Youhaiella tibetensis: one gene and its partner. The protein of the gene in region 1 interacts with the protein of each later gene in a pairwise test. Links are inferred from orthologs where the notes say so. Each region holds a gene or a part of one and is shown in the gene's direction. Other genes may lie near its edges.

Evidence for each region.
Region 2: the proteins of tsaE (region 1) and rlmB interact in binary tests that used the Escherichia coli proteins (3 or more experiments, as listed by UniProt). The link is inferred for Youhaiella tibetensis from one-to-one orthologs.

What each region holds. Positions count from the first base shown.
Region 1 is NZ_CP041690.1:534,750-542,058, forward strand. The notes cover bases 1,908-4,603. They hold tsaE (tRNA (adenosine(37)-N6)-threonylcarbamoyltransferase complex ATPase subunit type 1 TsaE), read left to right. Parts: upstream 1,908-2,880; coding sequence 2,881-3,327; downstream 3,328-4,603. Other genes in these bases: FNA67_RS02695 (sensor histidine kinase), read left to right, coding at 1,908-2,877; FNA67_RS02705 (nucleotidyltransferase family protein), read left to right, coding at 3,383-4,078; addB (double-strand break repair protein AddB), read left to right, coding at 4,075-4,603. Also shown: FNA67_RS02690 (DUF1810 domain-containing protein), read left to right, coding at 1-193; more of FNA67_RS02695, read left to right, coding at 469-1,907; more of addB, read left to right, coding at 4,604-7,041; double-strand break repair helicase AddA, read left to right, coding at 7,038-7,309. UniProt on the Escherichia coli protein: Required for the formation of a threonylcarbamoyl group on adenosine at position 37 (t(6)A37) in tRNAs that read codons beginning with adenine.
Region 2 is NZ_CP041690.1:2,774,009-2,781,474, forward strand. Bases 1-2,853 are described here. They hold rlmB (23S rRNA (guanosine(2251)-2'-O)-methyltransferase RlmB), read left to right. Parts: upstream 1-978; coding sequence 979-1,728; downstream 1,729-2,853. Other genes in these bases: FNA67_RS13480 (NADP-dependent oxidoreductase), read left to right, coding at 1-649; FNA67_RS13495 (polysaccharide deacetylase family protein), read right to left, coding at 1,736-2,578; FNA67_RS13500 (YaiI/YqxD family protein), read right to left, coding at 2,701-2,853. Outside these bases: more of FNA67_RS13500, read right to left, coding at 2,854-3,168; FNA67_RS13505 (DUF1345 domain-containing protein), read right to left, coding at 3,170-3,841; FNA67_RS13510 (ATP-binding cassette domain-containing protein), read right to left, coding at 3,922-4,704; FNA67_RS13515 (sugar ABC transporter permease), read right to left, coding at 4,716-5,978; xylF (D-xylose ABC transporter substrate-binding protein), read right to left, coding at 6,121-7,161; FNA67_RS13525 (ROK family transcriptional regulator), read left to right, coding at 7,383-7,466. UniProt on the Escherichia coli protein: Specifically methylates the ribose of guanosine 2251 in 23S rRNA.

The sequences.
Region 1 (7,309 bases):
CGAATGCACCAACATGGTCAACCGTCACCTGGGAATGCGCGCCGAGGACATCTTCGGGGAGATCGATGCCCTCAAATTTTGTTCATCCATGACTTTGTTTGCGGTGGCCTCGCCCGAGCATCCGGTGTTCGAAACGGCCATCAATGCCTTTTGCAACGGGCGGTTCGATCCGTTGACGCTCGCCCGGCTCTGACTGCTTCGCGACCCTGGCAAGCCCCGATTAGCAAAACTCTTGTCACACAGACTCTTTTTCCCGATTCCCCACCCCGGTATTGTGAAGTGATTCGGTGGTCATGGGTCACGGCCGCCGGAAGCGCGCATCATTGGCGCGTTGGGCAGTAGCAGGCGTTCTCCAGGGTTGTTGCGGTCCTGGAGCGATCAGCAAAGCGTTCTTTTAAGAGGTAGGGCATGGTGCCGGAAGATTTCCGGAAACGTCGGGGATTCGCATTGAGAGCAGCGCCGCTCCTAGTGGCTGCCCCCATAGCAATCTTCGCCGCCACGCCAGCCCTCGCCCAGGCCGGCAACGCCTATACGGCCAGCGCCCTTGTCGGCGCCCTGCCGCTGGCCATCGCCATAGGCGCTGGGGCCTTCGCGCTCATGGCCATGGTGGCCCTGCGCAACACCAAGCGCGACAACCGGCTCAACCAGAGCCGCACCTCCGAACAGATTTCGGGCCTGCGCGCGCTCGTCGATGAATACGAGGCCCTGCTTGCCGGCACGCGCGAGCTCACCGTGCTCTGGAGCGAAGCCGCGTCCGAACCGAAGTTCCTCGGCCAGGCCGCCGCCGTGCTGCCGCCCGGCCGTCGCGCTGAAACCGTTCTCAACCTCCATTCCTGGCTGCCCCCCGAAGAGGCGGCGACGCTCGCCAAAGTCCTCGAGGCCCTGCGGGTCGATGGGCAGGGGTTCGACATGGGCGTTACCAGCTCGGACGGCCGCCAGTTGCGGGCCACCGGCTGGGTTTTGGGCGGCGCCGTTGCCGTGCGGCTGCGCCCGACGCTCCTGCAGCGCCAGACCGCCGCCGCCCTCGACGACAAGACGTTGCGCGCCGACATCTCGAGCGCCCGCGCCATCTTCGCGCTCATGCCGTGCCCGGCCTTCGTGCGCGACGCCAGCAACAAGCTGGCCTATGCCAACCCGGCCTATCTCCAGCTCGCCCGCACGCTCGGCAAGCCCGTCGGCGACGGGGAGATTCCCGAACTGCTCGACAGCGTCGGGCTGGGGGACAAGCCGCAATCGCGCACCGTCTCGTTTCCGACGGCGGGCGGCGGCTACGAACTGGTGGAGTTCCCGCTCACCGGCGGTCGCGCCGGCTATTTCGAGCCGCACAAGCCGGCGGTCGCCCCGGCACTGGGCGAAGGCTTCGAGCCCGGCGTCAGCCAGCTCAGCGCCGTCATGGAAGTGCTCTCCACGCCCATCGCCATCTTCAACGCGGCGCGCGAACTGGTGCAGTTCAACGGCGCCTATGCCGAGCTTTTCAACCTCAACCCCAAATGGCTCAAGCTGGGCATGGACGAGCGCTCGATCCTCGACCGCCTGCGAACCGAGGGCATGCTGCCCAACGAACCCGACTATCACAAATGGCGCGCCAAGCACCTGACCTCCTACCAGCTCACCGAGCCGACCGAGCGCGAACCCTGGCACCTGCCGGACGGGCGCACTATCCAGGTCATCGCCGCCCCGGCCGGCCCCAAGGGCGGCGTCATCTATGTCTTTGACGACATCACCGCGCGGCTGCGGCTCGAAAGCCTCAACAAGTCGCTCTCCAGCGTTCAGCGCGAAACCCTCAACGCCCTCTCCGAAGGGGTGGCGGTGTTCGGCACCAATGGCCGCCTGACGCTTTCCAACCCGCAGCTTTCCAAGCTCTGGAAGCTGCCGATGAACGAGCTGGGCACTAACCCGCATATCGACCAGATCGCCGAGGCCTGCGGCAAGGTCATGCCCGAGGATGGGATTTCGATCTGGCGCGACCTCAAGCGCCGCATCATCGACCTCAACCCCATGCGTGCCGACACCACGGGGCGCATCGCGCGCGCCGACGGGTGCCTCATCGACTATGCCGTGACGCGCCTGCCCGACGGGCAGACCATGATGACCTTCATGGACGTCACCGACAGCGCCAATTACAGCCGCGTGCTCAAGGAGCGCAACGACGCCCTGGTGACCGCCGACCGGCTCAAGGACGCGTTCGTCCAGAACGTCTCGTACGAACTGCGTTCCCCGCTCACCAACATCATCGGCTTCGCCGACCTGCTCTCGTCCCAGGACATGGGGCCGCTCAACGACAAGCAGCGCGCCTATACCGATTATATCCGCGCTTCGAGCGTGACTTTGGGCGTGCTCATCGACAACATCCTCGACCTCGCCACGGTCGATGCCGGCATCGCCGAACTGCGGCTCGATGCCGTGGACATCCAGACCCTGGTCGAAAAGGCGCGGGCCGGGCTCGCGGCCACCTTCCCCGAGATCAACGGCGAGCGCCAGCTCAAGCTGGCGGTGGAGGTGCCCGAGGGCATCGCGCCGATCAAGGCGGACGCCACCCGCCTCGTGCAGGTGCTCTATAACCTGCTTTCGAACGCGGCACGCTTCTCCGAGCCGGGCGGGGAAATCCGCCTCCTGGTCCAGGAACGCGGCGAGCGCCTCCTGTTCATCGTCGAAGACGACGGGGCGCCCATGACCGAGGAAATGAAGGCGGCCATGCTCGACCCCGTGCACAGCTCGGGACGCCAGCGCGGCGCCGGGCTTGGCCTTGCCATCGTGCGCACCTTCGTCAATCTCCATGGCGGCACCATCACCATGGAAAAGCGCGAACCGCGCGGCAATCGTGTCGTGGTCAACCTGCCGCGCGACGCCGCCGCGCTTGCCGGCGCCGCCGAATAGGCCATGGTGTTCCTGCCCGACGATGCGGCGACGGCGCAACTGGGAGCGGCGCTCGCCGCGCTCCTGCGCCGCGGCGATCTCGTGGTGCTGGAAGGCGACCTTGGAGCCGGCAAGACCGCGCTCGCCCGGGCCATCATCCGCACGCTGATGGGCGATCCGCGCATGGACGTGCCTTCGCCGAGCTTCGCCCTGGTCCAGCCCTACGAGGGCAAGGGCCTTTCGGTCATCCATGCCGATCTCTACCGGCTGGCGGCGGCGGGCGACGTGAGCGAACTCGGGCTGCTCGACGATCCGGACGCCATCGTCATCGTCGAATGGGCGGAGCGCTCGCCCGAAATCGAGGCAGAGGCGAGCGTGCGCGTCGAGCTTTCCGTCCCGCACTCGGGCGAGGGGCGCGAGGCATCCGTCACCTTCGGCGACGAGCGGAGCCTCGAGAAACCGAACGGCTGATCGTGCCTGCCGAACTCCGCTGGACTTCCCCCTCCGGGCACGGTCAAATCCGGCCATGACCCGACTCAAACCCGATGTGATGCTGCTTGCCGCGGGCTACGGCAAACGCATGCTCCCGCTCACCGAAACCACGCCCAAGCCGCTGATCGAAGTGGCTGGACAGAGGCTGCTCGACCGGGTCATCGCCAATGCGCGCGACGAGGACCTCGACCGGTTCGTGATCAACGCCCACCACCTGGCGCCCCAGATCGAGGCCGCCGCCCGCGAGCGCGGGCTGACCGTGTCGAACGAGCCCGAGCTTCTCAACACCGGCGGCGGCGTGCGGCAGGCCCTCCCTTTGCTGGCCACCGACCCTATCCTCATCATGAATACCGATGCCTTCTGGCCCGAGGGCTCGGACGCGCCGATCGGGCGGATGATCGACCTTTTCGCCGAGAAACGACCCGAGATGGTGCTGCTCTGCGTGCAGCCCCGGCGCGCCCACGGCTTCCGCCGCAGCCACGATTTCTGCCTGGCGCCCGATGCGCACGTCACTCTCGATCGCGGCCAGCCGGTGATCTATGGCGGTGTCGCGCTGGTGGCGCGCTCGGTCTTCGAGGGGGCACCCGAAGGCGCGTTCTCGCTGGCGGCGCTTTTCGACCGTAACCTCGAGCGCAACCACCTCTATGGGGTAGTTCTCGATGCGCCCTGGTTCCATGTCGGAGACGTCCAGGGACTGGCCGAAGCCGACCATCTGCTGGCTTCGGCATGAGCCAGCCGAAAGTCTATTCCATCGCCCCCGATACGCCGTTCCTGCCGACCCTGGCCGAACGCATTCTCGATGGCACCCTGCTGGGCGACTGGCCGCGCGGCGAGGACAACCCCTTCTGGCTTTCAGATATCACCATCGTGCTGCCGACGCGGCGCGCCCAGCTTGCGCTCGCCCGGGCCTTTGCCGAGCGCGGCCATGGCTTGATGCCCGACATCCGCACCTTCGGCGGGGAAGCGCCCGAAGAGGAGCCGTTCCTGCCCCCGATCGAGGCCGATCCGCTCCCCCAGCCGGTGTCGCGCCTCGAGCGCCGCCTGATCCTGGCTCGCCTCATCGAAGCCTGGTCCAGGACCGAGCAGGGGGCCCAGACGCTCTCCACCCCGCCCAACGCCGCCGAAATCCTGGCGCTCGCCGACAGCCTGGGACAGGTGGTGGACGATCTCAATACCGAGCAGGTGCCGGCTTCGGCGCTCAAGGCGCTGGCGCCTGACGAACTGGCCGAGAACTGGCAGCGCGTGCTCGGCTTCCTCAACATCGCGCTCGAAGCCTGGCCGGCGATCCTGGATGGGCGCGGCAAGGCCGATGCCAGCGCCATCCGCAACCTGCGGCTCGAACGCCAGGCCGCGACGGCGCCGCTCGTCTTCGGCGAACGCCCGGTGATCGCCGCCGGCTCCACCGGCTCGATCCCGGCCACCGCGCACCTGCTGGGCGCCTTGAGCCGGCTGCCGCGCGGGGCCCTGGTGCTGCCCGGCCTCGATCCCGACCTCGACTACGAGGCCCTGCTCAGGACCGAGGAAGCTCCGCACGGCCATCCGCAATACGGGCTGGCGCAGTTGCTGCGCCGTCTTGGGACGCCGCCATCGACGGTCGTCGAGCTCGGGCGGCCCGGCGTGCGGGCCGAGGTCATCCGGCAATCCCTGGCGCTGGCGAACGGCACTGCCCGCTGGGCGCAGACCCGCGCTGCGCTACTGCCGCGCATGGCCGAGGCGGTCAAGGGCATCACGATCCTGGGCGCGCGGACGGCCGATGAGGAAGCGCGCGCCATTGCGTTGGCGGCGCGCGGCGCCCTGATGGCGCACAAAAGCGTAGGCATCGTCTCGCCCGACCGTAACCTGGCGCGCCGGATCGCGGCCGAACTGCTGCGCTTCGAGCTAGAAGTGGACGACGCCGCCGGCTCCCCCCTCTTCCACGCGCCCGCCGGACGACTGGTGCGACAGATTCTCAGCCTTGCCGCCAACGGCTTTGCACCCGTGGACCTGGTGGCGCTGCTGCGCAGTCGCGCCACGGTGCTGGGGCTCGAGCGGGCCCAGGTGGCGCGCCTCGCCGACATTCTCGAAACGCGGGTGCTGCGCGGCCGGCGTCCGGGTCCGGGGCTCGCCGGCATCCGGGCGCTCGTCGCCGAACGGCGCGAGGAGGAGCGGCTGGCCCCGCTCCTCGATGCCCTCGAGACGGCCATCGCCCCGGTCTGCGCCCTGCTCGAAAGCGACACGCGCTTTTCGGCCGCGCTCCTGGCGCGCACGCTGGCCGAGGCCTTCGCCCGGGTGGCCGCGCCCGGCCCGATGCCGGGGCGCAGCGAACTGGAAGCCTGGGCCGAAGAACTCGGCGGACGCGAGGGCGAGGGGCCGCTGTTGCCCGCAACCGGACTCGACCAGGTGCTCTATAAGCTCATGGCCGGCTTCGAAGTGCGCAATGCCCAGCCACGGCGCGACGACATCTCCATCTGGGGGCAACTGGAAGCGCGCCTGCAAAGCCCGGACCTGCTGATCCTGGCCGGCGTCAACGAGGACATCTGGCCGGAAACTGCCGATCCCGGCCCGTGGCTGAGCCGCGGCATGCGCCTGGCGGCGGGACTGGAACCGCCCGAGCGCAAGCAGGGGCTGGCCGCCCACGACTTCGAGATGGCGTTGGGCAATGGCGAAGTCATCGTCGCCTATGCGCAACGCATGGGAACCAGCCCCGCCTTGCCCTCGCGCCTGCTCCAGCGGCTCGAAGCCTTCATCGGCGAGGACGCCAAGGCGCTGCGCGAGAAGGGCCGGGTATGGCTGGAAGCGGCACGCTCGCTCGATACGGTGGTGAGCCCGCGCGGTGCGCTGCGTCCCATGCCCCGTCCGCCCGCAGCGGCACGGCCGCGCCGGCTCTCGGTGACGGAAATCGAAACCCTTTTCCGCTCGCCCTACGACATCTACGCCAAGCATGTGCTCGGGCTGCGCCGCCTCGACCCCCTGGGCGAGGAGGTGGGGGTGCGCGAGCGCGGTACCATGATCCACGAGGTCTTCGCCCGCTTCATCATCGAAGGACACGATATCCACGCCGCCGGAGCGCTCGCAACGCTCAACGCCATGGCGCGGGAAGCGTTTTCAGGGCTCGAGGCGGTGGCAGAGCGCCGCGATATCTGGCTGCGCCGGTTCGAGCATGCGGCCCGCGATTTCCTGGCCTTCGAGCGCGACCGCGACGGGCGCATCGCATCGCGCCATGCCGAGGTTTCCGGCGAATGGACGTTCACCCTCCTCGACAATTTCCGCCTCGTGGGCATCGCCGACCGGCTGGACGTGCTCAAGGACGGCACGCTCGAGATCATCGATTTCAAGACCGGCTCGGTTCCCACACCGGCTGACATGCGCAATTTCGACGCCCCGCAACTGCTGCTCGAAGCGGCGATGGCGCGGGAAGGGGCGTTCGAGGGCATGGAGCCGCGCGAGAGCAGCGCCCTCATCTATATGAAGATCGCGGCCGGCCCCGAAGCCTTCAAGCCCACCGACTTCAAGCCGGGCCAGGGCTTTTCGCTCATGGGCGCGGCCGACGAGGTGGGGCGGCGCTTGCAGCGCCACGTCACCGAATTCCTGCTTTCCGATGCCCGGCCCATGGCCGCCCGCATCCGCCCGGACGTGACGCGCCGCTATCGCGGCACCTATGACCACCTGGCGCGCAACGAGGAATGGACGCTGCTCGAGGGGGACGAGGAATGAGCCGGCAGGTCAAGGTCTCGACCCTCACGCGCGACCGCCAGCGGCTGGCGGCGGACCCATCGGCCTCCATCTGGGTGGCGGCCAATGCCGGCTCGGGCAAGACCTATGTGCTCACCCAGCGCGTGCTGCGGCTGCTGCTTTCGGGCGTGACGCCCGAATCCATCCTGTGCCTCACCTATACCAAGGCGGCAGCCGCCGAGATGCGGGCGCGCGTTTCGGACCGGCTGGCCAGTTGGGCGGTGGCCGAAGAAGCCAAGCTGCGGACCGA
Region 2 (7,466 bases), 2.2 Mb from region 1 along the record:
CGAGTACGCCGTCTGCCAAAGCCGATCGGTTCAACGCAAACCCGCAGGGCTTGGCCACATCGAGGCGGCAGCGATACCCGTTGTTGCCGTCACGGCCTGGAGCATGGTCTTTGACTACGGCGCGATCCAACTCGGCCAGCGCGTCCTCGTACATGGCGCGGCCGGCAATGTGGGAGCCTATGCGGTCCAGATGGCCAAGGCCGCCGGGGCCCAAGTCGTCGCAACCTGCTTTTCTGCCGATGTGGCGCGCGTGGAAGCTCTCGGTGCCGATGACGTCATCGACGTGTCGGTCGAGCCGTTCGCGGGTCGCGTCAAATATGCCGATGTCGTGCTCGACACGGTCGGCGGCGTGACCCAGACGGCCTCCTTCGACATCCTCGTTCCCGGTGGGCGGCTTGTCAGTTCCGTCTCCCCGCCCGACCAGGCTCTGGCAGCCGAGCACAGGGTCAAGGCCGATTTCTTTCTCGTCGATGTGACGGCCGAACGTCTCGCGCATGTCGCCGGCCTTGTGGAAACGCGAAAACTCCACGTCGCGATCGGCGAGATCCTGCCACTGCGCTCGGTTAGGCGTGCCCATGAAATGCTGGCCGGCGCTCCGCATCGGCCAGGCAAGATCGTACTCGAGGTCGGAACTGAAACGACGGATTGAAGCTACGGTACGTCACCGCGATCCATCACCAGTCGTTCAACGATTTTCAGGAAAGGGCGGGTTGGTGGAGGGGACTGGATTCGAACCAGTGTACGCTAAGCGGTCAGATTTACAGTCTGATGGATTTAACCACTCTCCCACCCCTCCACAGCCAGCTATGCGCTGTGAACGCCGTAAGTGATCAGGACGGTGGGCTGTCCGAACCACGGGGCGGTTTATGCTGATCGGGTCCGCGCCTGTCAACACCCATTCTTCCGTTTCTACCAATCCGCTCACAGCCATGGCGCGCTCGCCCTTGCTGGCCGAGGCCAAAGGCGGTAGGCAGCACCATGAGCATCAACAAGTTTCCGCCCAAGCCCCGCCACGACCCCAATGACGGGCCCGTCTATCTTTATGGCCTGCACACCGTGCGGGCGGCGCTGGACAACCCGCGCCGCAGCAAGCGCCAGCTTCTGGCAACGCCCAACGGCTTGATGCGCCTCAAGGAAAGCGGCGAGATCGGCAAGGTCTCCGTCAAGGAGACCACGCCCAAGGAACTCGACCGGCTGCTGGGCGGGGAAGCGGTACACCAGGGCGTCGCGCTCGAGGTCGACCCGGTCAACCGTTTCGGACTGGACGACATCGATCCGCTGACCCTGGTCGTGGTGCTCGACCAGGTGACCGATCCCCACAATGTCGGGGCGATCCTGCGCACAGCCTGTGCCTTCGGCGCCGATGCAGTGATCACGACGGCCCGCTACGCCCCGCGCGAGACTGGTGTCATGGCCAAATCCGCCTCGGGCGCGCTCGATCTCGTGCCGCTGATCGAAGTCCGCAACCTGGGTGACGCGCTCGAAAAGCTCAAGCAGCGCGGGCTCTTAGTGCTCGGCTTTGATTCGGAAGCCGAAGCGCCGCTCAAGCCGCGCACCGACAATCGCCCGATGGCCATCGTGGTGGGATCTGAGGGCAAGGGTCTGCGCGAAAAGACCCGTGGGCTCTGCGACGAGATGGTGCGCCTCGAAATGCCCGGGCCGATCAAGTCGCTCAATGTTTCCAACGCCACCGCCATCGCGCTGTTCGCAGCAACGGCCGCGCGCTAGCCCCCGCTCATTGGGTGCTGGCCGTCACCAGGTCTTCGCCGAACGGCCCCGGATCGCGCGACACCAGTTGCACGACCTTGTAGCCTCTGTCGGCAAGCGCCTGCAGGAACTCGGGCAATAACGCAGCGGTCACCGGGTGGATGTCGTGGAAGAGGATGATGCCGCTGCCACGCTTGTCGAGACGCGCCAGCGTCCGGTCGATGACCTCCTGCGGCGAGGACTTGAGGTAGTCCTGCGAATCCACCTGCACGCCGAGGACGATCAGGTTCTGCTCGCCCAGGCTCGCGCGCACCAGGCCGGTTTCGGCCAGGTAGGGAAAGCGGAAGAATGGTGAAAGCGCCCCGCCCGAGCCCTTGAGGGCCCGCGCCACAGCCGCCTCGCCCTTGTAGACATCGGCCATCGCCTCCTCCTGGGAGGCCTTGGCGAGGTTGAGATGCCCATAGGTGTGGCTGCCGATCGAATGCCCATGATCGGCGACGCTCCGCGCCACGGCGGGATAGCTGTCGGCCATCTTGCCGACCATCAGGAACGTCGCCTTGACGTTGAAGGCGTCCAGCGTGCCCAGGATCGACTCCGTGCTGCCCTTGCGCGGCCCGTCGTCGAAGGTGAGGATCACCTCCCCCGGACGGAGCTGGATTTCGGCCGCCGAGGATACCACCAGCCTGCGCCCGGCGAGCGTCCCGCGCGGCACATGCCGCGGCGTCACTTCGGGCAAGGCCACGTAACTCCGTGCCATCGCCGGGGTGGCGGTAACAGGCGCAGCCAGTTCGGTTTCCTTGGGCGGGCGCGCGCAGCCTGCCATCGCAAGGGCAACGAGCGGAACAAGGACGGCAAAACGCAGGCTCGACACGGGAGAAACACCTAAGGCATGAGACTGCCTGGAGTGTTACCCAGCATGGTTAATAAACGGTGCCACGCGGCCTACCGACTTTGATTCGGCTACGCTTTTTGCGCGGCCTCACAACGGCGCCGTTAACCCTGGGCCTGCCGCGCCGCGCGCTGGGCAACCCTGTCCAGCGCCACGAGAAACGCCGATCGGTCCTTGGCGGAAAAGCCGGGATTGTAGCCCTTGATCTCCCCGGTCTCGCGCAGGTGCTGCTTGAGGTCGCGCATGGCCAGCGCCATGCCCATCGACTGCGGCGTGTATTCTCGCCCGGTCGGCCCGAGCACGTGGGCGCCGGCGGTCACCGCCCGGCTTGCCAGCGGCACATCAGCGGTGATGACGAGATCGTTGGGCTGGCAATGCTCGATGATCCAGTCATCGGCCACGTCGGCCCCCTGCGGCACCACGACGGTGCGCACCATGGGATCGCGCGATGGCCGGATGCCGCCATTGGAGACGAACACCACCACCAGCCCGTAGCGCTCCCCTACCCGCTTGACCTCTTCCTTGACCGGAGAGGCATCGGCATCGACGTAGATGGTTGGCAGTTCCGTCATCTCACGAGCCCAGATTGACCACGAGATTGACCGTCGCGGCGATGATCAGGGTATTGAAGAAGAACGAGAAGATGCCGTGCAACGCGACCAGCCTTTGCATGTGGACCGAAGTGATCGCCACGTCGGCGACCTGTGCCGTCATGCCGATCACGAAGGAAAAGTAAAGGAAGCTGGTGCCGCCCGGCTCCTTTCCGGTGGGGAAATCCAGCCCGCCGACCACCGCGTCCGCATCGTCATTGTCGGATTTGGCCTGGGGTACCGCGTAAAATTCGTAGGCATAGTGATGGGCAGCCATCGCATGAACCATGAACCAGCCGAGAATGACCGCCAGCACCGCACCGGTCAGACGGAACACGTCGTTTGCACCACCTGAATTGATCAGCTGGAACAACGAAAACACCGCCGTCCCGACCACCACCAGCGTGGCGCCGAAGATCAGCATCACCGGAGCGTCGGATTCTGCCGCATGCAGCTTGAGGAATTTGGGGGACATGCCGGGAAAGTTTCGTAGCGCCATCACCAGGTAGACGATGAAGAACGCGATGCTGCCCACCGTGATCGCCTGGGCAGAGACGAAAATGGCCGACAGCGCGAAGGCCGCGAGGCCGACGACCACCGCCAGGTAGAACGACCGGTAGCGCTTGTGGCGCTTATGGGACCTGCTCTCGCTCATGGCCGCTCCTCGTGCCGCCCTCGAACGATAGCGCCTTATCGCACAACAAGAAACCGAAGCGGCGGTTCCCCGGTCGCCCCTCAGGCCTTGAGCGCCCCCGGGCCCGGGATCGCCCCCGCCGGCACCTTGCCCATGATGATCATGCCGAGCACTTCGTCCTTAGTGACGTCCGCCGTATTGGCCGTCCCCACCACCTTGCCGTTCTTCATCACGCAGATGCGGTCCGCCAGGTCGAAGACGTCATGGATGTCGTGGCTGATGAGGAAGATCCCGATGCCCTCGGACTTGAGCTGTTTGATGAGATCGCCGACCTGTGCCGTCTCTTGGGGCCCAAGTGCCGCCGTCGGCTCGTCCATGATCAGGATGCGGGCATTGAAGAGGATGGCGCGTGCAATCGCCACCGATTGCCGCTGCCCGCCCGAAAGCGCCTTCACCGGCTCCTTGAAGCGGCGGAAATTGGGGTTGAGGCGGCCCATGACCTCGCGCGCCTTGGCCTCCATCGCCACGTCATCGAGCGTGCCGACGGCCGTGGTCAATTCGCGCCCGAGGAAGAGGTTAGCTGCCGCATCGACGTTATCGGCCACCGCCAGGGTCTGGTAGATCGTCTCGATGCCGTAGCCTTTGGCGTCGCGCGGATTGTTGATCGTGGCTTCCTTGCCGTCGATCCGGATGATGCCGCTGTCGCGCTTGTAGGCGCCCGAGAGGATCTTGATCAGGGTCGACTTGCCGGCGCCGTTGTGGCCGAGCAGCCCAACCACTTCCCCCGGATAGAGTTCGAGCGAGGCATTCTCCACCGCGTGCAGGCCGCCGAAGGAGATGTTGATGTCCTCCAGTTCGACGAGCGGCGTCTTCTTGTCCAGCATAACCGGTACCCCTAGTTGGACTTGCGGCGGTAGAGCGTGTCCAGCCACACCGCGAGAACGAGGACGATGCCCACCACGATCGATTGCAGCGGGCTGTCGATGCCCAACAGCACCATGCCAGACTGCAGCGACTGCATGACCAGCGCGCCGATCATGGCGCCCACGATGGTGCCCACCCCGCCGGCCAGCGACGTGCCGCCGATGACCGCGGCAGCGATCACGTAGAGTTCGTCGAACGTCCCCAGCGCGTTGGTCGCGGCGTTGAGGCGCGCCGAGGAAATGGCGGCGCCTATGGCGCAGAGCGCCCCCATGAGGATGAAAATCTTGACCGTGACCCAGCGGGTATTGATGCCTGCCAGCTCCGCCGCCTCGGGATTGCCGCCCATGGCGAAGACGTAGCGCCCGAAGCGGGTGCGCGTGGCGATGAACGTCATCACGATGCCCACACCCAGTGCGATCAGCACCGGAATGGCGATGCCGTGGGAAATGAAGAGCCCGCCCTCGGGCACGGTCAGGTTATTGGCGGCAGCGTAGTTCGCCGCAATGCGCGAGGGCCAGGGATAGGCATTGGCGACCGCAACGGCGGCCAGCGCCACGCCGCACCCGAGCACGCCCAGCACGACCTCGGCCCAGATCGGACGTTGCGGGAAATTGAAGCGATGGCGCTGCCTTCGCCCCACATAGAGGCTGATGACGATGCCCACGCAGATGATGATGCCCACGATCCAGCTCGCCCAGAAGCCGATGGAACCGGCAGGCCCGCCGCCCATGAGCTGGAAGGTCTGGTCGAGCGGCGCGACGGTTCGGCCCGAGGTGACCCACCAGGCCGCACCGCGCCAGATGAGATAGCCGCCCAGCGTCACGATGAACGCCGGCACGCGCAGGTAAGCGATGATGATGCCTTGCAGCGCCCCGATGCCCATGCCGACCACGAGGCCGAACGAAAGCGTCAGGATCCAGATGGCGGGATGGCCGAGCCCCAGGTAGCGCGGCAGGATATCCACCTGCATCACGCCCATGAGCATGCCCACCACGCCCAGGATCGAGCCGACCGAAAGGTCGATATTGCGCGTCACGATGACCAGCACCATGCCCGTCGCCATGATGGAAACGGAGGCGGTCTGCACCGACAGGTTCCACAGGTTGCGCGGCGTCAGGAACACGCCCCCCGACAGGAAATGGAACCCCAGCCAGATCAGCAGCAGCGCGCCGATCATGCCCAGAAGTCTCGTATCGAGTTCGGTTGCGGTCAGAAATTTCTGGATTGGCCCCATGCCCGCGCTCGAAACGCGCTGGCTTGCCGGTGCGGCATGCTGATCGACCATCTCACTCCCCTGCGTGCTGACCTGTTGAGAGGCGCGGTGCCGCAACCATGGCCGCGGCACCGCCCTCCCGGTCAGCTTATTATCCGGCAGATCAGTTGCAGGCAGCAACCTTGCCCGCAGGCACGCCCTGGCACACCACATCCTTGGTCACCCAACCGGCGTCGATGACGACGTTGAGGTTGTCCTTGGTGATGGCGACGGGAGCGAGGAACACCGCGTTCATCTCGACGCCCTTCGGGCCGCCCGAGAACTTGGTGGCGCCTTCGACCTTGTCGAGGGCCGTGCCCTTGGCGAGTTCGAGAGCGATCTCGGCGGCCTTCTTGCCCAGCTCGCGCGCGTCCTTCCAGACCGAGACGGTCTGCGTGCCGAGCGCGATGCGGTTGAGCGCGGCGTGGTCGCCGTCCTGGCCGGAAACCGGCACGGACCCGGCCAGACCCTGGGCCGCCAGCGCGGCAATGGCGCCGCCGGCGGTGCCGTCATTGGAGGCGACGACCGCGTCGACCTTGTTGTCGTTGGCCGTCAGGAACTGCTCCATGTTCTTCTGGGCATTTTCCGGCAGCCAGCCATCGGTATAGGCCTCGCCGACATTCTTGATGTCGCCCTTGTCGATGGCGTCCTTGAGCACTTCCATCTGGCCGGCGAACAGGAAGTCGGCATTCGGATCGGCGCTCGAGCCCTTGATGAAGACGTAGTTGCCCTTGGGCGCCACGTCATAGACGGCCTTGGCCTGCAGGCGCCCCACTTCCTTGTTGTCGAAGGTGAGGTAGAAGGCTTGCGGGTTCTCGATCAGTCGGTCGTACCCGACCACCGGCACGCCCTCGGAAACCGCGGCCTGGATGGCCGGCCCGATGGCGTCCGAATCCTGGGCCAGCACGATGAGCGCATTGGCGCCCTGCGAGATCAGGCTCTCGATATCGGTAAGCTGCTTGGTCGGCGACGACTGGGCGTCGGCCGAGATGTACTTGGCCCCGGCTGCCTCGAGCGCCGACTTGATGGCCGCTTCGTCGGTCTTCCAGCGCTCTTCCTGGAAATTGGACCACGACACGCCCACGACCATCTCCTGCGCGAACGCGATGCTGGCCGTGCTGATCAAAACGGTCGTCGACAGCGCGACCGCCAGAAACTTCTTCATGATGTCCTCCCATCGGCGGCTCAGGCCGCCACCCAAACGCACCAGCGCCACCCTCCTCAGGCGCGGCATCTGGCCGAAAGAGCATTTCTTTCAATGCTCGAAAAAATGATTGCCATGCCACGGACTTGGGAGTCAACATCAATTTCGATACCCGAAATAAATCATTGGTGCGGTATCGACGGGCGGGAAACCGCTGGGAGGAACGGCGTTTGGCGCGCCATGTGAGCGACAGCGATACGGTGCGGCGGCAAAACCGCGGCCTCGTGCTGGAAGCCCTGCGGCTTTCCGGTCCGCTCTCGCGCACC